2 regions of the Klebsiella sp. F11 genome follow, and region 2 is predicted to be linked to the other one. Evidence: predicted binding sites of a transcription regulator. Region 2 holds the regulator's gene; the other holds the start of a gene.
What was found. The regulator LexA, encoded in region 2, represses DNA repair genes until DNA is damaged. The targets are predictions, from matches to a motif close to TNCTGTATGTACATACAGNA.
Positions count from the first base shown of each region.

Region 1: sbmC (DNA gyrase inhibitor SbmC) is a predicted target of LexA. The motif match lies at 8,892-8,911, and genes of this name have one in related genera.

Region 1 covers NZ_CM160060.1:1,945,836-1,961,856, reverse strand. The annotation lists gene AC1M2H_RS09695 (putative pterin-binding protein) at 1-7, opposite strand, end outside; gene shiA (shikimate transporter) at 309-1,631, shown strand; gene AC1M2H_RS09685 (lipoyl protein ligase domain-containing protein) at 1,676-2,416, shown strand; gene AC1M2H_RS09680 (LysR family transcriptional regulator) at 2,409-3,332, opposite strand; gene AC1M2H_RS09675 (tautomerase family protein) at 3,454-3,843, shown strand; partial or broken gene AC1M2H_RS09670 (HPP family protein) at 3,876-4,271, opposite strand; gene AC1M2H_RS09665 (adenosylhomocysteinase) at 4,364-5,473, shown strand; gene cobT (nicotinate-nucleotide--dimethylbenzimidazole phosphoribosyltransferase) at 5,516-6,574, opposite strand; gene AC1M2H_RS09655 (DUF496 family protein) at 6,747-7,070, opposite strand; gene AC1M2H_RS09650 (FUSC family protein) at 7,238-8,296, opposite strand; gene sbmC (DNA gyrase inhibitor SbmC) at 8,396-8,869, opposite strand; gene AC1M2H_RS09640 (extracellular solute-binding protein) at 9,125-10,039, shown strand; gene AC1M2H_RS09635 (molybdate ABC transporter permease subunit) at 10,054-10,824, shown strand; partial or broken gene AC1M2H_RS09630 (capsule assembly Wzi family protein) at 10,814-12,250, opposite strand; gene dacD (serine-type D-Ala-D-Ala carboxypeptidase DacD) at 12,404-13,540, opposite strand; gene AC1M2H_RS09620 (hypothetical protein) at 13,470-13,640, shown strand; gene sbcB (exodeoxyribonuclease I) at 13,813-15,237, shown strand; gene fusA (elongation factor G) at 15,285-16,021, opposite strand, start outside.
Region 2 covers NZ_CM160060.1:5,267,775-5,283,795, forward strand. The annotation lists gene dusA (tRNA dihydrouridine(20/20a) synthase DusA) at 1-267, opposite strand, end outside; gene AC1M2H_RS25880 (cupin domain-containing protein) at 370-858, opposite strand; gene zur (zinc uptake transcriptional repressor Zur) at 973-1,488, shown strand; gene AC1M2H_RS25890 (CsbD family protein) at 1,581-1,790, opposite strand; gene dinF (MATE family efflux transporter DinF) at 1,917-3,233, opposite strand; gene lexA (transcriptional repressor LexA) at 3,304-3,912, opposite strand; gene AC1M2H_RS25905 (diacylglycerol kinase) at 4,127-4,495, opposite strand; gene plsB (glycerol-3-phosphate 1-O-acyltransferase PlsB) at 4,625-7,048, shown strand; gene ubiA (4-hydroxybenzoate octaprenyltransferase) at 7,112-7,981, opposite strand; gene ubiC (chorismate lyase) at 7,994-8,491, opposite strand; gene malM (maltose operon protein MalM) at 8,678-9,616, opposite strand; gene AC1M2H_RS25930 (maltoporin) at 9,726-11,036, opposite strand; gene malK (maltose/maltodextrin ABC transporter ATP-binding protein MalK) at 11,137-12,246, opposite strand; gene malE (maltose/maltodextrin ABC transporter substrate-binding protein MalE) at 12,615-13,805, shown strand; gene malF (maltose ABC transporter permease MalF) at 13,926-15,470, shown strand; gene malG (maltose ABC transporter permease MalG) at 15,485-16,021, shown strand, end outside.

The DNA of each region.
Region 1 (16,021 bases), 2.3 Mb from region 2:
AACGCATTTAACTCACCCTTTCCGACATTGGAGACTCGTTAATTGTAAACCATTTACGGTAATTCTTAAAAGATGTCATAGAAAGGTTGTGAGCTATTCAATTAAAAAATAATCCCGAATTTCAGAACCTTCCGATCGCCGGCTTATGGCTGGTCGTAGAATGCACTTTTTTTGCCGTTAATGCATGACGACAGGTAAAGATCTTTTCTCGCGCCCGGCGGCGCGGTAGTCTCTTTGATGACGCCATTAAGAGCGCGTCTCATTCCAATAACGATAACGTAGCAACAGCTCAGATTGACAGGACAGGTATGGACTCAACGCTTACATCCCCTCGCCCCACCGGTGACGCCCACTCACTTCATCGCGCACGAAAAGCGGCGTGGGGCAGCTTTGCCGGCGCCGTGGTCGACTGGTACGACTTTTTGCTTTACGGCATCACCGCCGCGCTGGTTTTTAACAAAGAGTTTTTCCCACAGATCGGCCCGGCAATGGGCACCCTGGCGGCCTTTGCCACTTTTGGCGTCGGTTTTCTTTTTCGCCCGCTGGGCGGCATTATCTTCGGCCATTTTGGCGACCGCCTCGGGCGCAAGCGGATGCTGATGATGACCGTCTGGATGATGGGGATCGCCACCGCCTGCATTGGCCTGCTGCCCTCGTTCAGCCAAATCGGCTGGTGGGCGCCGGTGCTGCTGGTGCTGCTGCGCGCGATCCAGGGCTTTGCCGTGGGCGGCGAATGGGGCGGTGCGGCGCTGCTCGCCGTAGAGAGCGCACCGAAGCATAAAAAGGCCTTCTACAGCAGCGGCGTCCAGATTGGCTATGGCGTCGGCCTGCTGCTCGCAACCGGCCTGGTGTCGCTTATCAGCGCCAATACCAGCGACGAACAGTTTTTGAGCTGGGGCTGGCGTCTCCCCTTCCTCTTCAGCGTGGTGCTGGTGCTGGCGGCGCTGTGGATCCGCAACGGCATGAGCGAATCGGCAGAGTTTGAGCATCAGCAGCAGAAAAACATGCCCACCGCGACGAAAAAGCGCCTGCCGGTAGTCGAAGCGTTATTCCGCCATCCCGGCGCCTTTTTGCTGATTATCGCCCTGCGCCTGTGCGAACTGCTGACGATGTATATCGTGACCGCCTTCGCCCTCAACTACTCCACGCAAAATCTCGGCCTGCCGCGCGAGCTGTTCCTCAACATCGGCCTGCTTGTCGGCGGGATCAGCTGCCTGACCATTCCGTGCTTCGCGTGGCTGGCGGACCGCTTTGGCCGTCGGCGCATCTATATTACCGGCGCGCTGATCGGCACCCTGAGCGGCTTCCCGTTCTTTATGGCCCTCGAAAGCCAGTCCTATTTCTGGATCCTGTTCTTCGCGCTGATGCTGGCCAATATCGCCCACGATATGGTGGTTTGCGTACAGCAGCCGATGTTCACCGAAATGTTCGGCGCCAGCTACCGCTACAGCGGCGCCGGCGTGGGTTACCAGGTCGCCAGCGTCGTCGGAGGTGGCTTTACGCCCTTCATCGCCGCCGCGCTGGTGACCTTCTCCGGCGGCTCCTGGCACAGCGTCGCTATCTATCTGACCGCCGGCTGCCTGCTTTCGGCCGTCACCGCCATGCTGATGAAAAAGCCCCAGCACGGCTGACAGCGCCGGGACGGCGGGAGACCGCCGTCCATTAAGGAGACTCCATGAACCAGGACAACAGAGCGGCATGCTGGCCGCCGCGCTTCATTCATCAACGGCTGCCGCTGCAGTCCCACGCTGACCCAACGCTTGCCGAGCTGCCGCTGTTTGAGCGCGCCCGCGGCGGCGAAGCGCTGGCCCAGCTGTGGCAGGCCCCGCAGGGATTCGTCGTCCCCGGCAGCTATCGCAAATTTAGCCAGCTCGCCGCCGTCAGCGAACGTTTTGCTCAGCGCGGCTGGCCGGTGTGGCTGCGCCGCTCCGGCGGCGGCCTGGTGCCGCAGGGGCCGGGGATCGTTAACCTCAGCCTCGCCTGGCCGGTCTATCAGCCGCTGGGCGAGGCCGCTGAGCCTATCTATCTGCTGCTGTGCGGTCTGCTGCAGCGCGCGCTGGCGACCTTTGGCGTCGATGCCTGTTTTCAGGCGGTGAGCGGCTCGTTTTGCGATGGACGCTACAACCTCGCCTGCGGCCAGGGGGAACAGGCGCGTAAAATTGCCGGAACCGCGCAGTACTGGCGGCCGATGGCGGAGGGCCGCGGTCACGTGGTCCTCGCCCATGCGGTGATCCTGATCGACGCCGATCCGATCGCCGCGCATCAGGCAGCCAATGATTTTGAGTCACAGCTGGGCAGCGGCCGGGTTTATCATGCGGATAAAACCATTACCCTCGCCCAGCGCCTGCCGGGCGAAAAAGATCTGCTTCCCCGCTTTCGCCAGGCGCTGGCGAGCGAGCTGCAAAATCTCAGCTGAAGGTGCTTTTCAGATAGCGGCTGAAGATCTCTACCGCCCGCGATACGCGCGGCGCGTAGGGGCGGATAACGAACAGGCTCCCGGCAAAAACGTCCACCGGCCGCCAGCCGGGCAGCAGCTCCTGCACCTCTCCGCGCCCGATCGCCTCCCGGGCGCTAAAATCGGGCAATAGCGCAATCCCCAGCCCCGACAGCACCGCATCGCGCAGCGATTCGCTATTTTTCGTGGCAAAAGGGCCGCGCACCGGCACGCTCACGCGCCCGGCGCGATCGTCCTCAGACTCAAACGCCCATCGCGGACTTTGCGAGCCGCGCGGGTAGGTCAGACACTGGTGATGGCGTAACGCCTCGGGGGAGTCCGGGGCGCCAAAGCGGCGGATATACTCTGGCGAGGCAACAATTAGCGTCGCGGTTTGGCACAGCGTCCACGCGACATGGGTGTCCGGCAGCGCCTCGCGTCGGCAGTGACGAATCGCGAGATCGAATCCCTCGCTGGCAAGGGATATCAGCCGGTCGGTGACCTCCAGCTGCAGCTGGAGCTGCGGGTGCTGATGCAGAAAGGGCGTCATCGCCGGGACCAGCTGCTGGCGGGAAAAGGCGACCGGGGCGGTCACCCGCAGCGTACCGCGCAGCGGCCCCTCCTCATCGCGGGTGCCGTTAAAGATATCGCGCAGCTGGCCGAAGGGCGCATTCAGCTCCGCCACCAGCCTGAGCCCGTCTTCGCTCAGCGTCACGCTGCGGGTGGTCCGGTGCACCAGCGTCTTGCCGGTGACCCGCTCGAGCTCGCTGATTTTCTGGCTGATCGCCGATTTACTCACCGCCAGCTTTTCCGCCGCGCGGGTGTAGCTCTTCTGCTCTTCCAGCACCGTAAGCCAGTACAAATGGGTCCAGAAAACGTCGGGGCGCGGATCGCTCATGTCGATTGTTCACCTGAAAAAACAATGAATTCAAATATAGCGGTTTTTGCCCGTCGTGACATTGGGTAGCATCGGTTTTGCCCACTCATCTCGTACGCAAGATAATTAAGGATGGCCTGCTATGCCGCTACTGACGTTTGATCTCATTGAGGGCCGCAGCGAAGCTGAAATAAAAACGCTGCTCGATGCCGCCCACCGCGTCGTACTGCACGCCTTTAAGGTGCCGGAGCGCGATCGCTACCAGATTGTTCATGAAAACAAGCCTCACCATATGGTGATCGAGGATACCGGTTTAGGCCTGACGCGAAGTCAAAAGATGGTGGTGATCAGGGTGTTTACCAGCCCGCGCAGCGAAGAACAAAAACAGCTGTTTTACGCGACGCTGCTCGCCGAACTGCAGGAGCATTGCGGGCTGAGCCCCGACGATTTAATGGTTTCGGTGATAAGCAATCAAAAAGGCGACTGGAGCTTTGGCCGCGGCGTGGCGCAGTATATGACCGGCGAGCTTTAGCCGCTCACCGCCGGCCTTCGCTGGCGGCGGCGTTAGGCCTTCGGCGCAGCGGCCATGCGGCTGCGCGCTTTTTGTTCAATATTTTCCAGCAGCTCCTGAACGTCATCTTCATCAATATCCAGGAACTGGCCGTCGAGCAGCGCGGCGTGAATGTCCTCGCGGGTCACCGCAAGCCCCAGCGGCACGACTTTGCTTTTCACCTCTTCCGCCGCCAGCGGGTGCGGATAACGGCGCCCAACGAGGTTATTAAAAACGATCGCCAGCAGGGCCAGCATGGCGGAGTTCAGCAGTACCGGGGTCAGCACGAAGTGATAGCCTTCGCTGTGTATGCCGGCGCCGCCGAGGATGGCCGTCAGGGCAACGGCGCCGCCCGGCGGATGCAGGCAGCGCAGGAAATACATGCCCGCAATCGCCAGTCCGGCTGCCAGGCATTGACCCCCGGCTATGTGATTTCAGCGTACTACGCTAGAATCTCCCCGTTCAGTATTTCACCCACTCTACGGATTGAAGGCATAATACGTTGAATAATAATATTAATTTAGAGAAAGAAGTGGCATGGGCCAGCCAGAACATGCCGCGTACCCTGCGCCAGGTGGCCGCGCTTCCCGACCTGAGCCAGGTTCGACTGGCCTGCTGTATGCATCTGGATATGAAAATGATCCCGCTGGTGCAGGGCCTTCTGGAGAAGGGCGCGCAGGTCTTTTTAACCACCTGCAACCCAACCACCGTACAGGACGAAGTCGTCAGCTGGCTGGTGGCACGCGGAGCCGAGGCCAGCGCCTGGCGCGATATGAGCGACGCCGACTGGCAGCGGTCGTGGGAAAAGGCCATCGCCTGGGGGCCGACGCACCTGTGTGAAATGGGGGCCGATATCACCACCCTGCTCCACCGGCGCGGCGAATTTGGCAATATCGTGGCCGGGCTGGAAGCGACCGGTTCCGGCGTCAGCCGGCTGGGCGATATTCGCCCGGGGTATCCGATTTTTAACTGGGACGATCTGCCGGTTAAAGAGGGCCTGCATAACCGCCACATGGTCGGTCTGACCGCCTGGCATACCTTCTTCCAGACCACCCATCTCACGCTGCATGAGAAAAAGGTGCTGGTGATCGGCTATGGCCTGGTGGGCCAGGGCGTTGCCGCCGCCGCAAAAGCCTTCGGGGGCCAGGTGATGGTCGCCGAAATCGACCCCGCCCGTCGCCTGCAGGCGGCTTACGACGGCTGGCACGTCGTCGAACTGCAGGAGGCTATGGCTGCCGCTGACGTCGTCGCTACGGCAACCGGCGCGAAAAAGGTAGTTAACAGCAGCGCGCTGGATAGAGCGAAAGACGGGGTATTTATCCTTAACGTCGGCCACGTTGCGGAAGAGATTGACTGCGGCTACCTGCGCCAGTTCAGCCATGAAGTGGTGATGCCGTATATCAACGCCTATCAAATGCATGGTAAAACCGTTTACCTGATGGCCAACGGTTCGATGCTCAACCTGACCGCCGGTTTTGGCGATAGCCTGAACGCGTTTGACGTGACCCTGGCGGTAATGGCCAGCGGCATCCACCATATCGTGACCGACGGCATGAAGGCCGAAGCCGAAGTCTATCTGCTGCCGCAGAGCGTGTGGCAAAAAGCGCTGTAGGCCGGATGGCAACAGGGCGCCTGGCGGCGCCCTGCTCGGCGGTTAACGGCTCTCCGGCAGGACGATATTGCTCTCCGCCAGGGTCCCCATTTCGTTAAACACCCGACAGGCGGCCTCTACCAGGTGCATAGCCAGCGCCGCGCCGCTCCCCTCGCCCAGACGCATCCCCATATCCAGATACGGCTCAAGCTGCAGATGCTCAAGCGCAATGCGCGCCCCCTTTTCCGCCGACAGATGCGAGGGGATCAGATAGGGATGAACGGCAGGCGCAATACGGCAGGCCGCCAGCGCCGCCGCGCAGGAGAGATATCCGTCCAGCACCACCGGCAGCCCGCAGGATGCCGCCCCGAGCATGACGCCGGTCATACCAACCAGATCGAAACCGCCAACCTTTGCCAGCACGTCGAGTCCATCCTCAGCCCGCGGCTGATTGACGGCAATGGCCCGACGCACCACCTCCGCCTTATGCGCCAGCTGCGACACCGGCAGATTGGCGCCGATGCCGACGGTATCCTGCGCATCGCGCCCGGTGAGCACGCTCACCACCGCCGCCGCCGGCGTGGTGTTCGCCATACCCAGTTCGCCGACGCCGAACAGCGTCACGCTCTGAGACGCCAGCTCGCGGGTATAGCGGATGCTCGCCAGCAGCAGCGCCGTCGCCTGCTCGCGGCTCATGGCCGCCGTTTGCGCAATATTGCCGCTGCCTCGTGCCGCTTTTAAGTCGACAAGGCCGGGGATCGGCTCCGCGTCGATCCCGGCGTCAACCACCCGGACTTTTGCCCCCGCCTGCGCTGCCAGAACGCAAACGCCGGTATTTTGCCGGGTCATATTTATCGCCTGAATCGCGGTAACCGCCCGGGGTGAGATAGTCACGCCCTCATGCCAGACGCCGTGATCGGCGCACATCACCACGATGGCTTTTTCTGCCAGCCGCAGCTGACCTTTCAGCCCCGGCATACCCGCCAGCTGTACGGCCAGCGCCTCCAGGCGGCCGAGACTACCGGGCGGTTTTAATAAACCGTCAAGATGCCGCTGCGCCCGGGCCATCGCCGGGCGATCCGGCGGCGGAATGTCGGCAATGAGGGCCGAAAGTGTATCCATGATGTTCCTCGTAGCGCTTTAGGGGGCGGACCGTTGCGCGCGTATTTTCTACGCTCGGGCCGGCAACCCGCGTTATACGGCGGTTCGCCATACGGAAGAAAGGAGTCGTACAGAGGGAGTACCGGGGATAACTCCCGGCGGCGAGAACCGACGCCGGGCAGGATCGAGGAGATTACTCTTCGACCTTCGCTTCGCCGATAACTTTCAGCTTTTTGGAGATGTCGCGGCGCTCTTTAGAGAGTTCAGCATTTTTGATGATGTAATCATCAACGCGATCTTCGTAATCGCTCTTCATGCTGGCAATGATGCCCTGGATAGCTTCAACGCTCATGCCCGGTTTGATGTAGTCGCTGAGGTTGTCCAGCAGCAGCACGCGCTTCTGGTTATCGCGGATCTTTTTCTCAACGTCCTGAATTTCACGCTGCAGCTTGTTCTTACGACGATAGAGACGAACAAACTCCAGTACGTCCTGGAAAGAAGGCTTAGTTGTTTCCATTTTTATACCCCTAATATTTGAGATTCGGATTCGCTAAAGCGACTGCAATATAGGGCTAACATAACTGTTAGCAGTCGCTGATGACAATGTTTTTTCCTTTAGGGTTATCATAACCCTAAATGCTGCTGAATCGAAGCAACCTGTGGTCGTTCTCGCGCATCTGGCTTTTATTTACGCAACGCCCGACAGATCAAATTCGACAGCAGCTCAAGCTGGCGCGCCAGCTCTATCGTCAGCCAGACGTAGCCGTGGATCGGCGTTTCCGCGAGGTTTTCGCCCGGGTGCTCTTTGATAAGCTGCCGCAGTTCGGCGATGATCTCATTGAGCTTTTCAGTATTGGCGCGGATCGGCTGCGGGTTGCCTTCATAGAGGGCATGGGCGATGGTCAGCAGGGTTTGCTGGGTCATCTGCTGCGTTTCGCGCAGCGTGCGGGAATTTAGCATCACAAAGTGCCCCGGCCGCGAGCCCCAGTAAGCGTTGACCTGCAGCTCGAGCATACAGACCAGGTTACGGCTGACGGTCTGAATCGCCTCAAAAATAGCCTTCTGGATATGGGTCTCTTTGCTTGCCGGCGTAATCAGGCCGCGCATTTTCACCACGTCGCTGAGGACCTTTTGCAGGTGTTTTTCCAGCCTGGGACGCTCGACCAGGTTTGGCGAGATCCCGGCCTGATACAGGCGATTAAGGGCGGTGACGTAGTTTGCCATCTGGATACGCCAGTGCAGAAACGCCCGCTGCGGCCAGATGCCGGTAAACAGCATCGCCAGCAGGGAGCCGAAGATAACGTCGCCGCTTCGCCACAGCGCGGTGTTCATATCTCCCGGCGGAGCCCCTACCACCACCGCCAGCGTAATGCCGATCAGCAGCGCCTGATAGGGCCTTCTCCCTAAGGCCAGCCAGCCGCAGAGGAACATCGCCACCGCGCACCACAGCACCATCACGGGTAAGGAGATAAGCTCCAGCTTGAGCGCCACCAGCCCAAGCGCGGAGCCGAGGATGGTGCCGCCGATACGCTCAAAGGCCCGCGGCACCACGTTGCCCCAGAACGATATCGGCCCCATCACCACCACCAGCGTAATCAGCGGCCAGGTGCCTTCCGGTACATTCAGCAGGCGTACCAGTAGAAATGTGAGAACAAAAGCCAGCGCGATGCGTACGCCATGTACGATTCGGTAATGCCGATACAGGCGAATTTCAAAAGGCTTGAGTGATTTATCAGCGCGCACGACCCTCTCCGCTAAAAACAAAAGGCCGATTGTAGCCGCTTTTTCATCGCAAGCCTCACGCTAATGTAAGAAAACCTTTCTCACTATAGGGACAAGCGCCTACCCGCCGATACGTTCAACCGCCACGTACATTTCGATATCCCAGTGGCCGTCGCGGTTGCCGTCATTAAGATAGAGCTCAAAGCAGGGTTTTGCCGCCAGCTGGTACTCTTCGCTTTGCAGCAAGTCCTCAAAGAACTGCAGCCAGGGCGTGGAGAAATCATGATTGACCACCCGCGCGCGGGCAACCGCATACTCTCCACCGGCGATCTCGCTCAGGTTCACCCCTTCGCTATTGGCCGGAATGACGAAATCGTCGTCCACCGTGACCACGGTGTCGCAGCGCAGCTTTTCTGCCGCAACCTGCTCCGGGTTGTCGTAATAGACGGCGATCCACTCCCGGGCCGGGATCTGGCGGGTGTTGACCCATACCGCCAGCTGTTCAAAACCCTGCTTAACGGTCTGTTCCCAGGGCCCCACCATATGAAAACCGGCGATTTTACGCGCGCCAACGGACTTAACGCTGTAGTTCATATTGCCTCCGCGATTGATAAAATACTGTATAAATATACATATAATGTAGCAGGCAGTTAACACACAGTATGTGCGCGGATTCACAGAGTCGCCATTGGCCGGCGCGGAAAAATGATTCAGGAAGCCGGCACGCAGAACGGATACTTCAACCGCGCCTCAATACCGCTTCTGGATAAATTGTTTTCGCCGCGCGGATTATTGATAATCGTTATGTAAATAAAAACATAACGAATGGGGATAACGATGCACGGAAAAATGAAGTTTACGCTGGCAGCCGTGCTGGCACTGCAGTTTGCTCATGCGGCGATGGCGCAGGATATTCGCGTCACCTATGCCGGTTCGATGGGTAAGGTGATGGATCAGGGGCTAGGGCCGGCGTTTGCCAAAGCGCAAAACGGCGATTATCAGGGACAAGGCCAGGGCGCCTACGGCATGGCGCGCCTGCTGGCCAGCCACAAGCTGACCGCCGACGTTTTCGTCTCCATCACTCCGGGGCCGATGCAAATCCTCAAAGACGCCGGGCTGATCGATGAGGCGATACCGGTCGCCAGCACCAGCATGGTGGTCGCGTACAGCCCCAAAGGGAAATACGCCGCGCGGTTCGCCGCCGCCAATAAAAGCCAGGACGCCTCGTGGCTAAACCTGCTGGCGCAGAAAGACATCAGTTTTGGCCGTACCGACCCGTACGTCGATCCTAAGGGCCAGAATATCGTCTTTACCCTGATGCTGGCCGAGAAGTATTACCACCAGCCGGGCATCAGTAACAAAATCCTCGGCGAGCTGCAAAACCCGGCGCAGACCCATCAGGAGGGCGGCCTGCTGAGCCGTCTGGAGAGCGGCCAGGTTGACGCCGCCGCGGGCTACGAGAGCGAAGTGCTCTCCGCTCATCTGCCCTACGTCGCCCTGCCCGATGAGATTAACCTCAGCAACCCGGCGATGGCGAAGCAGTGGTACGACACCGTTAGCTTCACTATTAAGGACAGCGCCGGTAAGGACCAGACGCTGCACACTCAGCCGCTGGTCTTCTACGCCGCGGTGCTGAAAAATGCGCCGAACGGCGTGGAACAGGGGGAGAAATTCGTCCAGTTCATGCAAAGCGCGCAGGGGCAGCAGCTGTTTAAACAGTACGGCTACGCCGCGGCGAAAGGGGAAAACCTATACGCCAGATAAAGCGCGCCGGGCGCATTGCCGGCTGGCTCGCGCTAGCGGCTCTGCTGCTCAGCGTCCCCTTTATTACCCTAATTAGCGTCACGCCGTGGCAGCATCTGCGGCTGGCCTGGCGCGACGACGATGCGATCCTCGTGTCGATGGGGCTGGGGTGCCTGGCGCTGGTGACGATCGTGGCGATAGGCCTGCCGACCGCCTGGTGGCTGTCGCAGGCCAGCGGTCGTCGGCGTCTGCTGGCGGAACTGCTGCTGATGATCCCGCTGCTAACGCCGCCGCTGGCGATGGGCATTTTACTGGTCTCGGCCTACGGCCCCTACGGGCTGGCCGGGCAGTGGCTGACGCGGATAGGCGTCACGCTGGTGAATAATCCCGCCGCCTTCGTCCTCGCCCAGGTCTACGGCGCGCTGCCCTACTTTATCGTGGTCGCCCGTTCCGCCTTCGCCACGGTGCCGAAAGCAATCCTCGAGGCCGGACAAACGCTGGGGGCTACGGGCTGGAATCGCTTTCGCTTTCTCGCCCTGCCGATGGCGCTGCCGGGGCTGGCCTCGGCGGTGGCGCTGGCGTGGGTGCGCGCCGTCGGCGAGTTCGGCATCGTGATGATCTTTGCCTATTTCCCCCAGGGGATCCCGGTCAAACTCTATACCAACCTGCAAAACGACGGCGTTGACGCGGTCTATACCCTGCTGTGGATGCTGCTGATCGTTACCCTGCCTCTGCCGCTGGCCTGCTTTGCGCTGGGAAGAGGCGCGACGTGGCGGCGAAAAGCGCCGCCGGCGGCTACAGGCTAAAGGGGAGTTCAATCCCGATACTGGCGCCCAGATCGTCGCTGTCGCTGTGGTTGGCATCGGTGTACCACAGGGAGGTGCTGAGGCGTACGGTAGGCGTCATGTCGCCGCTCCAGCCGAGCTGTACGCCTTTTAGGGTATCGGCATGCGGGAACGCCTTATTAATCCGCTGATTTTCCGGATTCACCTCGGCGTAGACCAGCCGCGCGCTCCAGCGCTGATTCTCTTCCGTCACCAGCTCGACCTTGCCGGCGTACAGACGCCCGTCGCCGCCCATCGCGTCGCCTGATGGATAGCCCTGCTGGTAGTAGCCATCTTTATAGATAAAGTGGTTATAGATGTAGTTGGTGCGCCCCATATTCGAGCGGGTATCGTGCGCCTCCAGATACCAGTTAATCGCGTTGCTGTTCCACTGGTGATGCCCTTCCACCCCGCCGAGGTAGAGATGGGCGGACGGCAGATATCCGGCCTCATCCTCGCCAATCATCTGCCCGTAGACGCTCACCGGCCAGCCCGTCGTCGGCGCCAGCTTCAGTTTAAAATCAAAGCCCGCCAGCTGATTGCCGGGATCGTCCACCGAATCGCCGGTGTTATCGCGGCCGGTGAGCCCCTCCCAGAAGCTGCCAAAGGAGGAGGGCCGGCCCTCGCCGCCCCACTGCATAATGCGCGAGGCGCCCAGCTCCAGCGAGGTAAAGGGCGAGACCGTCAGGCGGCCGCCAAAGATTTTAGTATGCGGTACCGCCGCGTACTGGCTCATCTGGCTGGCGGAAAGCTGGTACTGCCAGGGGCCAATCCAGCTCAGCCAGGCGCTCTCCGGAGCCCGCTGTTCGGCGCGCTACAGCAAAAAGCCGGTCATCGGCCGCGCGGCGTCGGAACGGATCAGGCTCCCCTCATAGCCGGGCCCCCACCACTGTGGAATTTGGCCAAACGCCAGCCACTGGTTCCACAATTTCACCGCCCCGTAGGCGCCGTTGGCGTTAACGCTGGAGCCATTGCCGATGCGCTTGTCGCCTTCAACATTGCCCTGCAGGTGCAGGTCCCACCATTCGCCGCTGTTATTCAGCGCGACGGAGAGCGAGTGGTCGGCAGGCCGGAACTCGGCAAAGCCCTGCGGCGTTCCCGGCCTGTCGGTTGCGCTGTAGCCGGTGACGCGCAGATCGGCTTTTAGCGCCCTCAGACGCTGATTCACCCGCCCCAACACCGTCCGCTCTGCGGATGTGGTCGGATGGGCGTTGGCCAGCGCGCGGCCGATCTCCTCTTCGCTCAGGGGCCAGGTCGACAGGCTCAGCGAGAGAGTACCGCGATCGGTCAGCCACGCTAAATCATTGCGCAGATCGTCATCGGCCAGGACCAGGCCGGAGGCAAAGGCCGCGGGACTCAAAGCGGCAAAAAGTGCCAAAGAAAGCGCGCTGCGCGCAAAAAGTTTCATCTTCCCAGCTCCATTTCAGGCGCACAGGCGCCGGCGTATTTCCCTAAGGGTGAGCAGGTAAGGTAATGGAGTGAAACTAAACGAATCGCCAACCGGCGCTACAACGGCGTGGGGAGAGAAAGGATGCCGCTCTGCAGGAGAGCGGCGGTACGACTACAGCTTGTGGTGCAGATAATCGCTCATGCGCGAGAATACGCCTCCCTTGCCGACGCTTTCCAGAGTCACTAGCGGCCAGTGGGCCACCACTTTATCACCGTCGTAGAGCGAAATCTCGCCGACCCGCTGATTGGCGGCGATCGGCGCTTCCAGATCTTTCTTATCCAGCACATATTTGGCCTTAATCCGCGAAACCTCCGACTTCGGCAGCGCCAGCCAGAAGTCCTGGTCGGTGCCAAGCTGGATCTGCTCCTTATCACCGTACCAGATAGGCTCGCTGCCCACTTTTTTGCCTTTTTGCAGGACCTGGACGGTATCGAAGTTTTGCTGGCCCCAGTGCAGCAGCTTGGCCGCCTGCTGCTCGCGCCCTTTCGGACTCTCGGCCCCCATCACCACCGCAATCAGGCGACGCTGGCCGTCGACGGCGGAGGCAATCAGGTTAAAACCGGCGCCGGAGGTGTGGCCGGTCTTCAGGCCATCGACGTTCATGGTTTTATCCCACAGCAGGCCGTTGCGGTTCTGCTGGGTAATCCCGTTCCACGTCAGGCTTTTCTGACTGTACATATGGTACACGTCGGGCTCGCCGTGAATAATCGCCCGCGACAGCACCGCCAGATCGTAGGCCGAGCTGTGCTGCCCCGGCGCGTCCAGCCCGTGGACGGTTTCAAAGTGGGTATCCTGCAGGTGCAGCTTTTGTACGTATTCGTTCATCATGGCGACGAACTGCGGCTGGCCGCCGGCAACGTAGTCGGCCAGCGCCACGCAGGCGTCGTTGCCCGAGTCGACGATAAGCCCGCGGCTTAAATCGCGCACGCTCAGCCGATCGCCGGGCTTAAGGAACATCAGCGATGAACCATCGAATACCGGGTTGCCCTTCGCCCACGCATCTTTGCCGACGGTGACCATATCGTCAAAGGTAATGCGATGGCTGTCGATGGCGCGATCGACCACATAGCCGGTCATGAGTTTCGTCAGGCTGGCGGGGTTACGCTGCTGGTGTTCATTACCGGCGGTCAGGATCTGACCGGTGGTATAGTCCATCAGCACCCAGGAGCCTGCCTGAATGGAAGGCGGCGTCACGGTGACGGGAAAATCGTTTGCGGCAAAAGCGCAGGAAACGCTCGAAGCGAGCAAAGTTACGGCAATAAAAAAACGGCCTTTCAACGGCATATCCTCAAGATTTACAGATCCGCCGTCCTTTTTACGGAAGTTCTCCTTTCATATCATGGTTTAATTGCAAGAAAATATGACACGATAAGCGCGCCGGGCGGCCGACGCCCTTCTGATGGCCGGGCAAATCGTTTACCATAGCCCGTCATACTTCAAGCTGCACGTGCGCTGGCTTTGTGGCTCACCCCGAACGATTTAGCGTATGGATGCCAACCACCACGGAAAATAGACAGACTATGCAAGATAGCGCCAATCAGCCCGGATTTTTGTTCCACGACTACGAAACCTTCGGCACCCGCCCCTCCCTCGACCGGCCGGCGCAGTTTGCCGCCATCCGCACCGATGCGGATCTTAACGTCATCGGCGAGCCCGAGGTGTTCTACTGTAAGCCGGCCGACGACTATCTGCCGCAGCCGCAGGCGGTGATGATTACCGGCATCACGCCGCAGGAAGCAATCGCCAAAGGCGACAACGAAGCCGCCTTTGCCCGCCGCATTCACGATCTGTTCACGGTGCCGAAGACCTGCATTGTGGGCTACAACAACGTGCGTTTCGATGACGAAGTCAGCCGCAACATTTTCTACCGCAACTTCTACGATCCCTACGCCTGGAGCTGGCAGCACGATAACTCGCGCTGGGATCTGCTGGACGTGATGCGCGCCTGCTACGCGCTGCGCCCGGAAGGCATCAACTGGCCGGAAAACGATGACGGCCTGCCCAGTTTCCGCCTTGAACATCTGACGGTGGCCAACGGCATCGAGCACAGCAACGCCCACGATGCGATGGCCGACGTTTACGCCACGATCGCTATGGCGAAGCTGGTCAAAACCCGGCAGCCGCGCCTGTTCGACTACCTTTATACCTTCCGCAATAAGCGCAAGCTGGCGACGCTGATTGACGTGCCGCAGATGACGCCGCTGGTGCACGTCTCCGGGATGTTCGGCGCCGCGCGCGGCAACACCAGCTGGGTCGCTCCGCTGGCGTGGCATCCGGAGAATCGCAATGCGGTGATTATGGTTGACCTTGCCGGCGATATGTCGCCGCTGCTGGAGCTGGACGCCGACGCCCTGCGCGAACGGCTGTATACCGCCAAAGCCGATCTCGGCGACCTGGCGGCGGTACCGGTCAAGCTGGTCCACCTCAACAAATGCCCGGTGCTGGCCAAGGCCAATACGCTGCGCCCGGAAGACGCAGAGCGTCTGGGCATCAACCGTCAGCGCTGCCTCGATAACCTGCAGCTGCTGCGCGGCCAGCCGCAGGTACGGGAAAAAGTGGTGGCAATTTTTGCCGAGACGGAGCCGTTCGTGCCTTCCGATAACGTCGATACTCAGCTCTATAACGGCTTCTTCAGCGATGCCGACCGCGCGGCGATGAAGATTGTGCTGGAGACCGAGCCGCGCAACCTGCCGGCGCTGGACATTACCTTTGCCGACCCGCGCATCGCGCGCCTGCTGTTTAACTATCGCGCGCGAAACTTCCCGGGCAGCCTCGATGAAGCCGAGCAGCAGCGCTGGTTAGCGCATCGTCGGGAAGTGTTTACGCCGGAGTTTTTACAGGCCTACGCCGATGAGCTGCAGACCTTGCAGCAGCAGTATGCGGACGCTAATGAAAAGCTGACGCTGGTGAAAGCGCTGTGGCAGTACGCGCAGGAAATTGTGTAGGCTAAAAAAATTCCCGGCCTGCGCGACGCAGGGCCGGGAACGATTATTTACCCTTTCGCGCGGCTGGCGATAATCGCCTCCGCCACGTTACGCGGGGCCTCCGCGTAGTGATGGAACTCCATGCTGTAGGTCGCCCGCCCCTGGGACATCGAGCGCAGGGTCGTGGAATAGCCGAACATTTCGGCCAGCGGCACGTCGGCGCGAATGATCTGGCTGCCGAAGCGCTCTTCCATCCCCTGCACCATGCCGCGGCGGGAGGAGAGATCGCCCATAATATTGCCGGCGTACTCCTCCGGGGTTTCCACCTCCACGTGCATCACCGGTTCGAGGATTACCGGATCGGCTCTGCGCGCGCCCTCCTTGAAGCCAAAAATGGCCGCCATGCGGAAGGCCATTTCCGAGGAGTCGACGTCGTGGTACGAACCAAAAGTCAGGGTCGCCTTGACGTCCACTACCGGATAGCCCGCCAGCACGCCGGTGCCCATCGCTTCACGCAGGCCTTTTTCCACCGAAGGAATGTACTCCCGCGGCACCACCCCGCCCTTGGTGGCGTCTTCAAAGACGAAGCCGCTGCCGGGCTCCAGCGGTTCGAGAGTCAGCACCACGTGGCCGTACTGCCCCTTGCCGCCGGACTGGCGGACAAACTTGCCCTCCACCTCTTTCACCGTTTTGCGGATCGTCTCGCGGTAGGTGACCTGCGGCCGGCCGATATTCGCCTCGACGCCAAATTCGCGTCGCATCCGGTCGACGATAATTTCCAGGTGCAGCTCGCCCATCCCGGAAA
Region 2 (16,021 bases):
CGCTTCCGCCAGCTTCGCACACTGCGCCAGCGCCGCCGGATCGCTACCGCCCAGCTGTAGCGCAACCGGATGCTCCTCTTCGCTATAGGCCAGGTAGTCGCCTTTACCGTGAATAATCGCCCCGGTGGTCACCATTTCGGTGTACAGCAGCGTATGGCGCGTCAGCTGGCGCAGGAAATAGCGGCAGTGCCTGTCGGTCCAGTCGAGCATCGGGGCGATGGAAAAACGGTGGGCAGCAAAAGCGGTTGACGTTGATTCTGGCATCATGGCGAATAAATAGGCATCCGGGTAAAAAGGGGCGCTACTATAGCACAAAGATAAACCACAGGCGCATAGCGCCAATGGCCGTATCCTGCGCTGGAAAAAACGCTATTTCCTGCGCGGCTTACCGTCGTGAGGGCCGAAGAACTGCGGCGGATGGTCGACCCAGCGATCCTGACGCGTCGCGGCATAGCCGGGGTTTAGCGGATAGTAGATCCGGTTAAATTTTTTGTTCGCTTCGCCCACCACCAGCAGGCACGCCTCCTCCTCGGTGTTATTCAGAAAGGTATGGCATACCCCGGTGCCGGCGGGAAAACCGACGCAATCCCCCGGCTCCAGCTTCCACAGATAGCCGTTTATCCACACCTCCGGATACCCCTCCAGCACGTAGATAAACTCTTCTTCATCGCTTTCCGCATGCGGATAAGAGGTGCGCCGTCCCGGCGGCAGGCGCTCATGATGGATCCCCAGCCGGTTTAGCCTTAGACCGCGGGCCAGCGGAGCGCCGATGGAAAAGAGCTCGCCGCTGTCGGGGTAGGTGGCGTCATCCGGCCCTTCCAGCTCGCGCCAATGTCGAATGCAATCAGGTCGTTTCATCGTTTTCTCCCGAAAATGAGATGCATCAGGTATAGCACAAACCGTGGGTTCTCGGCGTTTTGCCAGGATCGTGATAAAGTAACAACTTCATCGTTACGCAACCAGAGGATGCTCATGGATAAGTCCACTTCGCAAGACATGTTAGCGCATGCTGAAAAGCTCTGCGCGCAGCGGGGCGTGCGCCTGACTCCGCAGCGCCTGGAAGTGTTGCGCCTGATGAGCCTGCAGCAGGGAGCGATCAGCGCTTACGATTTGCTCGATCTCCTGCGCGGTAAAGAGCCGCAGGCCAAGCCGCCAACGGTCTATCGGGCGCTGGAGTTTCTGCTGGAGCAGGGTTTCGTGCACAAGGTGGAATCAACCAACAGCTACGTGCTGTGCCATCTGTTCGATCAGCCAACCCATAGCTCAGCGATGTTTATCTGCGATCGCTGCGGGGTGGTGACAGAAGAGTGCGCGGAAGGCGTAGAGGACATCATGCATACGCTGGCGGCAAGAATGGGCTTCGCCCTGCGCCATAACGTGATTGAAGCGCACGGCCTGTGCGCGGGCTGCGTCGAGGTAGAGGCCTGTAACGCGCCGGATCGCTGCCATCATGACCACACGATCCAGATTAAAAAGAAAGCCCGCTGAGGCGTTAGCCACAGCGGGAATCAGGGGATTTCGCACATCCTTGTCGCGTTCGGGCAGGCAATAACAAAGGGTTAGCGCTCTAAATTTGCTCGCTACCAGCGATAGTCATTTTTGCTTTCCCAGTCGGACACCTCTTTCTCCGCCCGATCTTTAGCGTAACCGTAACGCTCCTGGATTCGACCGACCAGCTGATCGCGCTTGCCCTCGATGACGGTCATATCATCGTCGGTAAGCTTGCCCCACTGCTCTTTTGCTTTACCTTTTAACTGTTTCCAGTTACCGCCGATTTCGTCTTTATTCATGATTCAGTCCTCATCGTTCGGTGAGTTAACAGCCCGCTGTGTGCCGGACATAGAGTTAACTATAGATGAGAATGCTGGGTTGATTTTATTATTCGGAATCTTTAACCATATTAAAGACAGAATGCGTTATGAAAACCAGGTTCCGCGCCGCCAGTGCCGTCGCCAGATCAGCGCCAGCGACAGGCCCCGCAGCGCCAGGAACACCGTCAGCGCCAGCCACAGGCCGTGGTTACCGAGCACCGGCAGAGTCAGCAGGGTTAAGGCAAAGCCCGCAGCGGCCACCGCCATGCTGTTACGCATTTCGCTGCCGCGCGTCGCGCCGATAAACATCCCGTCCAGCAGATAGCACCAGACGCCAATCACCGGCAGAATCATCTGCCAGAACAGATAGCGGTCGGCGAGCTGCTGGAGCGAGGGTATCGAGGTCAGCAGGGCGATAATCTGCTCTCCCGCCACGCTGTAGATCAGCGCAAAAGCCAGCGCGACCATGCCAGATTGTCGGCAGGCGGCACGCCACACCTCCAGCAGCCTGCTGCCATCGCGCGCGCCGTAGGCCTGCCCGGAGTGGGCCTCCACGGCGTAGGCAAAGCCATCTAACGCATAGGCGGTGAAGGTGAGCATAGTCATCAGAATAGCGTTCACCGCCACGATATCGCCCCCCAGACGCGCGCCAAACACGGTCACCGCGCCAAAGCAGAACTGCAGCAGCAGGGAGCGCAGCATAATGTCGCGATTCAGGGCCAGCAGCCGCCGGATATCGCCGCGCCAGGCGCCCTTGAGCATAGCGAACGACACGCCGCGCAGCGTCAGTACGCGTTTCGCCATCAGCAGGCCAATGATAAAGGTGGCGTATTCGGCGCTCACCGTCGCCAGCGCCGCGCCCTGCACGTTCATGTGCAGGCCCATCACCAGCCACAGGTCGAGGACGATATTCAGCAGGTTGCCGACAATCAGCAGGATCACCGGCGCGCGGGCATACTGGACGCCCAGCAGCCAGCCCAGCAGCACCAGGTTCGCGAGCGAGGCCGGGGCGCTCAGCCAGCGGATTTCGAGGAAACGCCGGGCCTGCTCCAGCACCGCTTCGCTACCGCCGACGATATGCAGCGCCAGGTTAATGAGCGGCATACGAAACAGAACGATCAGCAGACCGGCGGCCAGCGCCAGTCCAAGCGGCTGCACCAGCGCGCGCGCCAGGCGAACGGGATCCTTTGCGCCGAACGCCTGCGACGTCAGGCCGGTGGTGCTCATGCGCAGAAAGAGCAGCAGCATGAACAGAAAGCTGGTTGCCGTAGCCCCGACCGCCACGCCGCCCAGGTAAACCGGGCTATCAAGATGGCCGATAACCGCCGTATCCACCAGCCCCAGCAGCGGGACGGTGATATTGGAGAAAATCATCGGTAGCGCCAGGCGCCACAGGGCCTTATCAGCAGCGTTAAAAAACATGGAGAAGAGCCTGAGCGAGGAGAGACAGCGCAGCATCACGCATCGGACGATGCTGCGTCAGAACAGAGGGTTACAGCCACTCGCCGTTGCGGATGACGCCGACGGCCAGTCCTTCAATAGTGAAGTTTTGCTCGCGCAGGTTCACCACGATCGGTGAAAACTCGCTGTTTTCCGGCAGCAGTTCGACGACGTTACCCTGCTTTTTCAGGCGTTTAACCGTCACTTCTTCGTCGATACGCGCAACCACCACCTGTCCGTTACGCACGTCCTGCGTTTTGTGTACCGCCAGCAGATCGCCGTCCAGAATACCAATGTCTTTCATCGACATACCGCTGACGCGCAGCAGAAAGTCGGCGCTCGGCTTGAACATGGCCGGATCGACCTGGAAGTGGCCTTCGATGTGCTGCTGCGCCAGCAGCGGCTCGCCGGCGGCGACGCGGCCAATCAGCGGCAGGCCGGGCTCTTCTTCAGTCAGCAGGCGGATGCCGCGGGAAGCGCCGGAAACGATCTCGATAGCGCCTTTACGCGCCAGCGCTTTCAGGTGCTCTTCCGCCGCGTTTGGAGAACGGAACCCCAAGCGCTGAGCAATTTCCGCACGCGTCGGCGGCATGCCCGTCTGGCTGATGTGATCCCTGATGAGATCAAACACCTCTTGCTGCCTGGTCGTTAACGCTTTCATCCCGCCCCCTGGGTGTATATACAGTTATGCTGTGAGTATATACAGCTAACGGTGATTTTGGAATCAAATTTCACACAAAAATCAGGAGATTCTTTTCTTTTGCCGCCCGCTACGGCCGGTTAGCACGGAGGAAGTTGCGGCGAAGCGCTGCTGCTCCACGCGGCGCAAAAAAAGCCGCGCGGAGGGCGACCGGGCGGCCTGATGCTGCGGAGGCTTAGCGATAGTGCGCCCACAGCAGCGTCACCCAGACGATCAGCGCGATGGCGATCGCCAGAAATACCGCCGCAGAGCCCATATCCTTCGCCCGTCCGGAAAGCTCATGGTGCTCAGGGCCGATCCGGTCCACCACCGCCTCAATCGCGCTATTAAGAATTTCGACTATCATCACTAACAGGACCGAGCCTATCAAAAGCACGCGCGTAACGGCGTCAACATCCAACCAGCAGGCGATCGCAATGGCAATAACGGTGGCGATACCTTCCTGACGAAAGGCGGCCTCATTTATCCATGCCGCACGAAAACCTTTCCAGGAATACCCAGCCGCTTTAATGATTCGGGTTAACCCGGTGGTATTATTGGCCATCAAAAGAACCTTTTTATGTAAATGACGTCAATGAGTGTACGCGTTTGCCGCGTGGCAACGGAAATTTTGCGCACTTTCTGTTATTCTTGCCGCGCATTTGCATGATTAACCAGAGGCTTCACATCGTTTATGTCCGGCTGGCAACGAATTTACTATAAATTACTGAATTTACCATTACGGCTGCTGGTAAAAAGCAAGTCTATTCCCGCAGAACCTGCTCAGGAACTGGGACTGGATACCTCGCGTCCGATTATGTACGTTCTGCCCTATAACTCGAAGGCAGACCTGCTGACGCTGCGCGCGCAGTGCCTGGAGCACGATTTAGCCGATCCGCTCGAACCGCTGGAAATCGACGGCACCCAGCTGCCGCGCTACGTCTTTATCCACGGCGGCCCGCGCGTCTTTACCTACTACACGCCGAAAGAAGAGTCCATCAAGCTGTTCCACGACTACCTCGATCTGCACCGCAACCACCCTGACCTCGACGTGCAAATGGTGCCGGTTTCAGTGATGTTTGGTCGTGCGCCCGGACGCGAAAAGGGCGAGGTCAATCCGCCGCTGCGCATGCTTAACGGCATTCAGAAATTCTTCGCCGTGCTGTGGCTCGGCCGCGACAGCTTCGTGCGCTTCTCGCCGCCGGTGTCGCTACGCCGAATGGCGTCCGAACACGGCACCGATAAGACCATTGCCCAGAAGCTGGCCCGCGTGGCGCGTATGCACTTCGCCCGCCAGCGCCTGGCCGCCGTCGGCCCGCGCCTGCCGGCGCGTCAGGATCTGTTCAACAAGCTGCTGGCGTCAAAAGCCATCGCCCGCGCGGTGGAAGACGAAGCCCGCAGCAAGAAAATCTCCCATGAGAAGGCGCAGCAAAACGCCATCGCGCTGATGGAGGAGATCGCCGCCAACTTCTCCTACGAGATGATTCGCCTGACCGACCGCGTGCTGGGTTTTACCTGGAACCGCCTGTATCAGGGGATTAACGTTCATAACGCCGAGCGCGTGCGCCAGCTGGCGCATGAAGGACACGAGATCGTCTACGTTCCGTGCCACCGCAGCCATATGGACTACCTGCTGCTCTCTTACGTGCTCTACCATCAGGGGCTGGTGCCGCCGCATATCGCCGCCGGCATCAACCTCAACTTCTGGCCGGCTGGGCCGATTTTCCGCCGCGGCGGCGCGTTCTTTATTCGCCGCACGTTTAAGGGCAATAAGCTCTACTCAACGGTATTCCGCGAATATCTTGGCGAACTGTTCAGCCGCGGCTATTCGGTGGAGTACTTCGTCGAGGGCGGACGCTCCCGTACCGGACGCCTGCTGGACCCGAAAACCGGCACCCTGTCGATGACTATCCAGGCGATGCTGCGCGGCGGCACCCGCCCGATCACCCTGGTGCCTATCTACATCGGCTACGAGCACGTGATGGAAGTCGGCACCTATGCCAAAGAGCTGCGCGGCGCGACCAAAGAGAAAGAGAGCCTGCCGCAGATGCTGCGCGGCCTGAGCAAGCTGCGTAACCTCGGCCAGGGATACGTTAACTTCGGCGAGCCGCTGCCGCTGATGACCTGGCTCAACCAGCACGTGCCGGAGTGGCGCGAGTCCATCGATCCTATCGAAGCCATTCGCCCGTCCTGGCTGACGCCGGCGGTAAACAGCATCGCCGCCGATCTGATGGTGCGCATCAACAACGCCGGCGCGGCGAACGCCATGAACCTGTGCTGTACCGCTCTGCTGGCGTCGCGCCAGCGTTCGCTGACCCGCGAGCAGCTGACCCAGCAGCTGGAGTGCTATCTCGATCTGCTGCGTAACGTGCCTTACTCCCCGGATGCGACCACGCCGCCGGCTTCCGCTAGCGAGCTTATCGACCACGCGCTGAAGATGAATAAGTTCGAGGTCGAGAAAGACACCATCGGCGACATCATCATTCTGCCGCGCGAGCAGGCGGTGCTGATGACCTACTATCGCAACAACATCGCCCATATGCTGATGATGCCTTCGCTGCTGGCGGCTATCGTCACCCAGCATCGGCGGATCGCCCGCGCGGAAGCGCTGCGTCACGTCAAGATGTTCTATCCGCTGCTGAAGGCCGAGCTGTTCCTGCGCTGGGAAAAAGAGGAGCTGGCGAGCGTTATCGATGCGCTGCTGGTCGAAATGCAGCGCCAGGGGCTGATTGTTCTGAGCGATGATGAAATAAGCATCAATCCGTCCCACTCCCGCTCCCTGCAGCTGCTGGCCGCCGGCGCGCGCGAAACGCTCCAGCGCTATGCCATCACCTTCTGGCTGCTGAGCGCAAATCCGGCGATTAACCGCAGTTCGCTGGAGAAAGAGAGCCGTACGATGGCTCAGCGCCTGTCGGTTCTGCACGGCATCAACGCGCCGGAGTTCTTCGATAAGGCGGTGTTCAGTACGCTGGTGCTGACGCTGCGTGATGAAGGCTATATTAGCGATACCGGCGACGCCGAGCCGGAAGAGACGCTGAAGGTTTACCAGATGCTGGCGAACCTGATTACATCGGACGTGCGTCTGACGATTGAAAGCGCCGCGCAGGATGGAGCGTAGCGCCTGAGACTTGCCCCGGCTTGCGCGACGTAAGCCGGGGAGTCAGGACCCTGCCAGAGAAAACTACGCCATATAGCCCATCGCCAGGCCGAGGAACAGCACCAGCCCGACGTAGTTATTGTTTAAAAACGCTTTAAAGCAGTCGTCGCGTTCACGGCGGAAAATCAGCTTCTGCTGCCAGAAAAACAGCCCCGCGGCGATAAACAGCGACCAGTAATATTCCCAGCTCAGACCGTTCAGCCACCCTACCGCCGCCATCAGGACCAGCACCGCGATCTGCAGCATGCCGATAATCAGGCGATCGTTTTCGCCAAACAAAATCGCCGTCGATTTGATGCCGATTTTAAGGTCATCGTCGCGGTCAACCATCGCATACTGGGTATCGTAGGCCACCGCCCACAGAATATTGGCGAGGAACATCAGCCAGCAGCTCAGCGGCAGCGATTCGCTCACCGCGGAGAAGGCCATCGGAATCGACCAGCCAAACGCCGCGCCCAGCACTACCTGCGGCAGGTGGGTGTAGCGCTTCATGAATGGATAGACCCACGCCAGCGCCAGCGCCGCCACCGACAGCAGAATGGTCATGGTATTGAGGGTCAGCACCAGCAGGAACGAAAGCAGCACCAGCACGACAAACAGCACCCGGGCCTCTTTCTCCGTCACCTCCCCGCTCGGCAGCGGACGGCGCGCGGTACGTTTAACGTGACCGTCAAATTTGCGGTCGGCATAGTCGTTGACCACGCAGCCGGCGGCGCGCATCAGCCACACCCCGGCGACAAAGACGGCCAGAATCCACAGCGGCGGGATACCCGGCGTCGCCACCCATAGCGCCCACAGCGTCGGCCACAGCAGCAGCAGCGCGCCGATCGGTTTGTCAGTACGCATCAGGCGGTGAAACGCCAACAGCTTATTCTGCGTCAGACTCCACTCCATTTTCTCTTCCTCTTAATACAGCGGCGATGCGGGCAGAAACAGTTCTGTCAGCAGCAGCGGTTTACCGCTCAGCCGCAGGCGGGAACGACGCCCCCAGAGCTCTGCATAACGCCCAATTTCAATAAAATCACGGGTTAACGTCGAAGACGTGAACAAATAGCGGCCCAGCGGCGTCTGCCCAAGCTGCTGCAGCGCCAGTTCGGGACCGCTCAGCGTCGATTCCGGGACGATAGTGCGCCCGGCCAGCCAGGGTTCATTATCGGCGCAGAGAATGATTTCCCGCAGCCAGTAACGCGCTTCATCCGGCAGCAGCGCCTCTTCACCGACCAGCGCCTCGCGTCCGACGAACGCTTCGTTGATCAGCATAACGCTAACCTTTTTTCCCTGCTGCTCAAAGCGTTTGGTCATTGAGTCTTCCAGCAGCAGCCAGTCGCGCAGCGAGGGTTCCAGCGGGGGCATAGCGGCAAAATAGCGCAGCGCACGCAGTTGCGTAAGCGCAGGATGTGACATGCCTGATTCTCCGATACATAACGTGAAGGCATTGTATCGCAGAATAGGCCAATCGGGGCGGGCAAACATCAAGATACGATCTTCCGCGCAACAGCCATGCAACAGAAGCCGCGCGCGAGAAAAAAGGCGCGTCCAGGCGGACGCACCTAAAGGCTGTGCCTAAACATCAGCATTGTGGGGAGACGATCACCCCTTGCCTTTTACACTGCTGATAAAGGTGGAACGGGCAGATTTCGAGCCAAGGCGTTCAGCTTCGTTCATCAATTTGAGGGCTTTGTCGATATCTCCTTTCGCAACCGCCTGCTTGATGCCGTTGTTAAAGTAGGTTTCCGTATCGTCCAGCATCGGCTCGCTCTTCGCCGCCGGCGCGGCGACCGGGGCCGGAGCGGCGGCCGGCGCGCTGTATACAGGCGCGGCCGTATTGCCAACGGTGACCGGACCCGGGCCAGAGGAGCCAAACAGCGGGCCAACCAGCACGCTGGAGCCGGAAGAGGTTTTCACTTTCAGGCTCAGGGAACCTTCGGTGGTGTGTCTGGCAATCGGGTCCGGAATATCCGGTACCGCATTACCGGTACCTTTGGCGTAGGCCTTCGCCGGATCGATTAATTTGGTGGTTTGCTGCAGATCCTGCGGCGTGGTAAAGACCAGGACGTAAATCTTTTGCTGGCCCAGCGCCGGCGTCAGGCGCATCACCCCTTCGAGGCGATCCGAGCTCATCACGCCCGGCTCGAGGTAGGTAAAGTAGCTGCTGGGGAAGTACGCAGATGGCGTCATGTTCTGGTCAAGGATCAGCACGTTCGGCGCAAATACGCTGGTCTGTTTGTTGACTTCGCTGGTCAGCGTAATGGTCAGCTCACCGATATTCGCCGGGACGCTATAGGCGGCAACCGGCCCGGTGATACCGGCGATATTCAGCGACTGTCCTGCCGTCGCTAAGCTGGTGGTCTGGGTCTTCGATTGATCGACCGGCGTCCAGGTTAACTGCTGTAGCGCGGAGGCGGGGATCGTCGGTGCGGCAGAGGTATTCTGCGGCACAAAATTCACATCGGCAAAACTGACTGCGGGTACGCTGGCCAGCAGGCCGGCGGACAGGCAGAGGGCAACGAGACTTTTATTCATTTTCATTGTTATCACCTCAATTCCGATGGCCGAGCGGTAGCCAGGCAATAGCTCGCTGGGCCTAAGATAGAGAGGGGCTTGCGCCCCTCTTTTGCTTATGACAGGTCAGACTGGATTACCACCAGATTTCCATCTGGGCGCCGAAGGTCCACTCGTCGTTATCGCCACGGCTGAAGGTCTTCGCGGAAGTGTCGTTATACGCCACGCCGGAGGTGTAGCCGGCACCGGAGTCGCCGTTCGCATAGCCCCATTTCTCATCCCACTTGGCGTAGGTTGCGAATACGCGGATTGCCGGACGGGACCAGATGCTGTCGCCAGCCTGCCACTGCTGTGCCAGGGTGATTTTGTACTGGTTGTTGTTGTCGCCGGTTCTCTGCGACTCGACGTTGTCGTAGCCAACTTCCAGCAAGGTGCTCATGATCGGCGTCCATTTGTACATCGGACGTACGCCGACGGTCCACCATTTGGTGCCGTTGTTGTTGTCCAGGTTGATATCCTGGTACATACCGACGTACATCAGATCCCAGCTATCGCCCAGCGAGATCGCACCGTGGTCAAGCACGCGCCACAGGGAGCCATCGTTGTTGATGCTGCCGCCCTGCGGAACGCCTTTACCGTTGGAGGTCATCGAGTCGGTGGCGTACTGCAGCACGAACTTGTTGTAGCCTTTCAGCATGCTCTGGGTGTGTTCAGCGGTCAGCATCCAGCCGTCTTTAGACGCGTCCGGCTGCAGGTAGTAGTTATCTGGAACGTTGGTGTGACCGTAGTCGACGCCGAGCTCCAGGGTACCGCCTGGGTTGATTTCCATCTGCGCTAAACGCACGTCGAAGACGTCGTTCGGCACCAGGTTGTCATAAATACGGTTGCCCAGCGCATCGCGTTCAGCGAAGGTGGCAGAACCGCCGGACTCAGAAGAACGGGTTGCCGCCAGAGACAGCTTACCGAAGCCCAGATCGATGTTTTCGATACCAGCACCAGGACCTGAAATATCCCAGTAGTAGAAGTCGATCATGTGAACGTCATGACGCTGGTAGAAACGCTTACCGGCCCAGATGGTGGAACCTGGCAGCCAGTCGATCAGGTTTTTACCCTGCACGTTGGCTTCACGGAATGCCGGGCTGGTTGATTCCCAGTCATTCTGCTGCGATACGGAGTACGCAACGTTAGTATCGAAGTAGAAGCTCTTATCACCTTCTTTCCAGACTTCCTGGCCCAGTTTTAATTCCGCATAGGTTTCACATTCGTTACCAAGACGGTATTTACTTTGAGCACCGGTTGCCTGGAAGCACTGCTGTTCGCCACCGCTGCCGGTCCAGCCGATACCGGAACGCGCATAGCCGTGGAAATCGACGGCCATCGCCTGAGCAGACATAACGCCTGCTGCGACGGCGACCGCCAGTGGAAGTTTGCGCAGAGTAATCATCATTCTATCTCCTGAGATCATTGCTTTTCTTTGAACACTTCGCCCGTCGTGCCGCCTGCTGCTGCAGCGCTAAGGGGTTCGCGTTTTTTTTTAATGGGAAGCCTTACACGCCTGGCTCTTTATGCAACCGACGACACGCCGTGCCATCCTCACGGAATAAATGGCAACGTTCCGGCGGCAAACCGATGGCGAATGTAGCTCCCTCTTTTACCAACACCACGTCGTTCTGGCGGTAGACCAGGTTCTGACGGATGGCGGGGATCTGGATATGAATTTGCGTTTCGTGACCAAGCTGCTCAACCACCTGCACTTCCCCTTCGAGGGTCACGTCGGCAATATCGCTGGGCAGCAGATGTTCCGGGCGGATGCCTAAGGACATATTGGCGCCAACCTGAACGCGGGCGCTGTCTACCGACAGCCAGACCTGCTGGCGGTTTGGCAGCTCCACCTGAACCTGCTCAATGGCGGTTGCGGTGACTTTCACCGGCAGGAAGTTCATCTTCGGCGAGCCAATAAAGCCCGCAACGAAGCGATCGGCCGGGTAGTGATACAGCTCAAGCGGTTTCCCTACCTGCGCTACGCGACCCGCATCCAGCACCACAATCTTGTCGGCCAGAGTCATCGCTTCAACCTGATCGTGGGTCACGTAAATCATCGTGCGTCCCAGCCGCTTATGCAGGCGGGAGATTTCGATACGCATCTGCACGCGCAGCGCGGCATCGAGGTTGGAAAGCGGTTCATCCAGCAGGAATACGCGAGGCTCCGCCACCAGGGTACGACCGATTGCCACGCGCTGACGCTGGCCGCCGGAAAGCGCCTTCGGCTTACGCTCAAGCAGGTGCGCCAGCTGCAGCACCTCAGCCACCTGGGTGACGCGCTGGTTGATCACATCTTTTTTGGCGCCGGCCAGCTTCAGGCCGAAAGACATATTTTCTGCGACGGAGAGATGGGGGTAGAGCGCATAAGACTGGAAGACCATGCCGATGCCGCGTTCCGCGGGTGGGATATCGTTCATCCGCGTATCGCCGATAAACAAATCACCGCTGGTGATGGTTTCCAGCCCGGCGATCATACGCAGCAGGGTAGATTTGCCGCAGCCCGATGGCCCGACAAACACCACGAACTCCCCTTCCTGGATGTCGAGATTGATATCTTTCGATACCACCACGTCTCCCCAGGCTTTCGTTATATTCCGCAGCTGTACGCTCGCCATGCCATCTCCCTTCCTTACAACTTGTCACTTAAAGACACATTCAAGATGGGCTGACTATGCGGCATTCATTAACCTGGTGAATCCTCCACCCCCGGCTTTTTTATGGGGGAGGAGACGGGAGGATGAGAGATTTCGTCTCGCTGCCGGGGACGGCGCGCCAAAGTCAATTTCGTGACACAGGTTGCAAAAATAGCCGCCTTTTTATGTGCTCCACGCCCCAATACCGGCGTTTCTGCAAGCCAGATCACACAAACCAGGGGTGGGGCGTAGACATAGGGAGGATGGAAAGGGGTTGTTAAAAAAGGAAACTCGTCACCGTTAAGCCACCTAAGTGTATCCACAAGCACGTCACCAAAAAGGACTGGTATATGAAAATCAAAACCGGCGCCCGCATCCTCGCGCTGTCCGCATTGACCACGATGATGTTTTCCGCCTCTGCCCTCGCCAAAATTGAAGAAGGTAAGCTGGTTATTTGGATCAACGGCGACAAGGGCTATAACGGCCTCGCTGAAGTGGGCAAAAAATTTGAAAAAGACACCGGGATTAAGGTCTCCATCGAACACCCGGATAAGCTGGAAGAGAAATTCCCGCAGGTTGCGGCAACCGGCGATGGCCCGGATATCATCTTCTGGGCACACGACCGCTTCGGCGGCTACGCGCAGTCCGGCCTGCTGGCCGAAATCTCCCCGGACAAGGCTTTCCAGGACAAACTCTATCCGTTCACCTGGGACGCGGTGCGCTATAACGGCAAGCTGATCGCTTACCCGATCGCGGTTGAAGCGCTGTCGCTGATTTACAACAAAGACCTGGTGCCAAATCCGCCGAAAACCTGGGAAGAGATCCCGGCGCTGGATAAAACGCTGAAGGCGAAAGGCAAGAGCGCGCTGATGTTCAACCTGCAGGAACCGTACTTCACCTGGCCGCTGATCGCCGCCGACGGTGGCTATGCGTTCAAGCTCGAAAACGGCAAATATGATGTCAAAGATGTCGGCGTGGACAGCGCGGGCGCGAAAGCGGGTCTGACCTTCCTGATCGATCTGATCAAGAACAAACACATGAATGCTGATACCGATTACTCCATCGCTGAAGCGGCGTTCAACAAAGGCGATACCGCGATGACCATCAATGGTCCGTGGGCGTGGGCGAATATCGATAAGAGCAAAATCAACTACGGCGTGACGCTGCTGCCAACCTTCAAGGGCAAAGCGTCGAAACCGTTCGTCGGCGTACTGAGCGCCGGTATCAACGCCGCCAGCCCGAACAAAGAGCTGGCGAAAGAGTTCCTCGAAAACTATCTGCTGACCGATCAGGGTCTGGACGAAGTGAACAAGGATAAACCGCTGGGCGCCGTTGCGCTGAAATCCTTCCAGGAGAAACTGGAAAAAGATCCGCGTATCGCCGCCACCATGGCGAACGCCCAGAAAGGCGAAATCATGCCGAACGTACCGGAGATGTCCGCCTTCTGGTATGCCGTACGCACCGCGGTTATCAACGCAGCTAGCGGTCGTCAGACCGTCGACGCCGCGCTGAAAGACGCACAGGCTCGTATCACTAAGTAACCCTGCTAGTCCCCTCTCCCTTCTCGGGAGCGGGTCGGAGTCCGGGCCAGCCAGGCCCCGTTCCGACCCGCTGTCCTGAGGGGAGAGGGAGAACAAAATACGTTGTAGAGGATGATCCCCATGGATGTCGTTAAAAAGAAACACTGGTGGCAAAGCCCGCAGCTGACATGGTCTGTGATTGGCTTGCTGTGCCTGCTGGTGGGTTACCTTGTTGTTTTGATGTACGCCCAGGGAGAGTACCTGTTTGCCATCCTGACGCTGATTTTAAGCTCGGCTGGCCTGTATATCTTTTCTAACCGCAAGGCCTATGCCTGGCGCTATGTCTATCCGGGTCTTGCCGGGATGGGGCTGTTCGTCCTGTTCCCGCTGATCTGCACCATCGCTATCGCCTTTACCAACTACAGCAGCACCAACCAGCTGACCTTCGAGCGTGCGCAGCAGGTTCTGATGGACCGCTCCTTCCAGGCCGGCAAAGCCTATAACTTCTCGCTGTATCCGGCGGGAGATGAGTGGAAGCTGGCGCTGACCGACGGCGACAGCGGCAAAAATTACGTTTCCGACGCGTTTAAGCTCGGCGGCGTGCAGAAGCTGGCCCTGAAAGACGCCGATGCTCAGCCGGAAGGCGAGCGTGCCAACCTGCGCGTGATTACCCAAAACCGTACCGCGCTGAACCAGCTGACCGCCGTCCTGCCTGACGACAGCAAGGTCATCATGAGTTCACTGCGTCAGTTCTCCGGCACCCAGCCGCTGTATACCCTGGCGGGAGACGGCGAGCTAACCAACAACCAGAGCGGCGTCAAATACCGGCCAAATAATAAAGCCGGCTTCTATCAATCAATCAATGCCGACGGCAGCTGGAGCGGCGAGAAGCTCAGCCCGGGCTACACCGTCAGCATCGGCTGGGATAACTTCACCCGCGTCTTTACCGATGAAGGTATCCAGAAACCGTTCTTCGCCATCTTCGTCTGGACGGTGGTCTTCTCGATCCTGACCGTGATCCTGACCGTGGCGGTCGGTATGGTCCTCGCCTGCCTCGTACAGTGGGAGTCCCTGAAAGGGAAAGCAATTTACCGCGTCCTGCTGATTCTGCCCTACGCCGTACCGTCGTTTATCTCGATTCTGATTTTCAAAGGGCTGTTCAATCAGAGCTTCGGTGAGATCAACATGATGCTCAGCGCGCTGTTCGGCATTAAGCCGGCCTGGTTTAGCGACCCGACCACCTCGCGTTCGATGATTGTGATCGTCAACACCTGGCTGGGCTACCCGTACATGATGATTCTGTGCATGGGCCTGCTGAAAGCGATCCCTGACGACCTGTACGAGGCCTCGGCAATGGACGGCGCCGGTCCCTTCCAGAACTTCTTTAAAATTACGCTGCCGCTGCTGATCAAGCCGCTTACGCCGCTGATGATCGCCAGCTTCGCCTTTAACTTTAACAACTTCGTGCTGATTCAGCTGTTAACCAACGGCGGTCCGGACCGTCTCGGCACCACCACGCCGGCGGGCTATACCGACCTGCTGGTGAGCTACACCTACCGTATCGCCTTCGAAGGCGGCGGCGGCCAGGACTTCGGTCTGGCGGCCGCGATTGCCACCCTGATCTTCCTGCTGGTAGGCGTGCTGGCGATTATTAACCTGAAAGCTACACGAATGAAATTTGATTAAGGAGGGCTCTGAACATGGCTATGGTACAACCCAAATCTCAGAAGCTGCGTCTGCTCACCACGCACCTCCTGCTGCTCATTTTTATCGCGGCGATTATGTTCCCGCTGCTGATGGTTATCGCCATCTCTCTGCGCGAAGGTAACTTCGCCACCGGCAGCCTGATCCCGGACCAGATCTCCTGGGAGCACTGGCGGCTGGCGCTGGGCTTCAGCGTCGAACACGCTGACGGCCGCGTCACCCCGCCGCCGTTCCCGGTGCTGCTGTGGCTGTGGAACTCGGTGAAGGTCGCCGGGATCACCGCCATCGGCATCGTGGCGCTCTCCACCACCTGCGCCTACGCCTTCGCCCGCATGCGCTTCCCGGGCAAGGCCACCCTGCTGAAAGGGATGCTGATTTTCCAGATGTTCCCGGCGGTGCTGTCGCTGGTTGCCCTGTACGCCCTGTTTGACCGCCTCGGCCAGTATCTGCCGTTTGTCGGCCTGAACACCCACGGCGGCGTTATCTTCGCCTATATGGGCGGCATCGCGCTGCACGTCTGGACCATTAAAGGC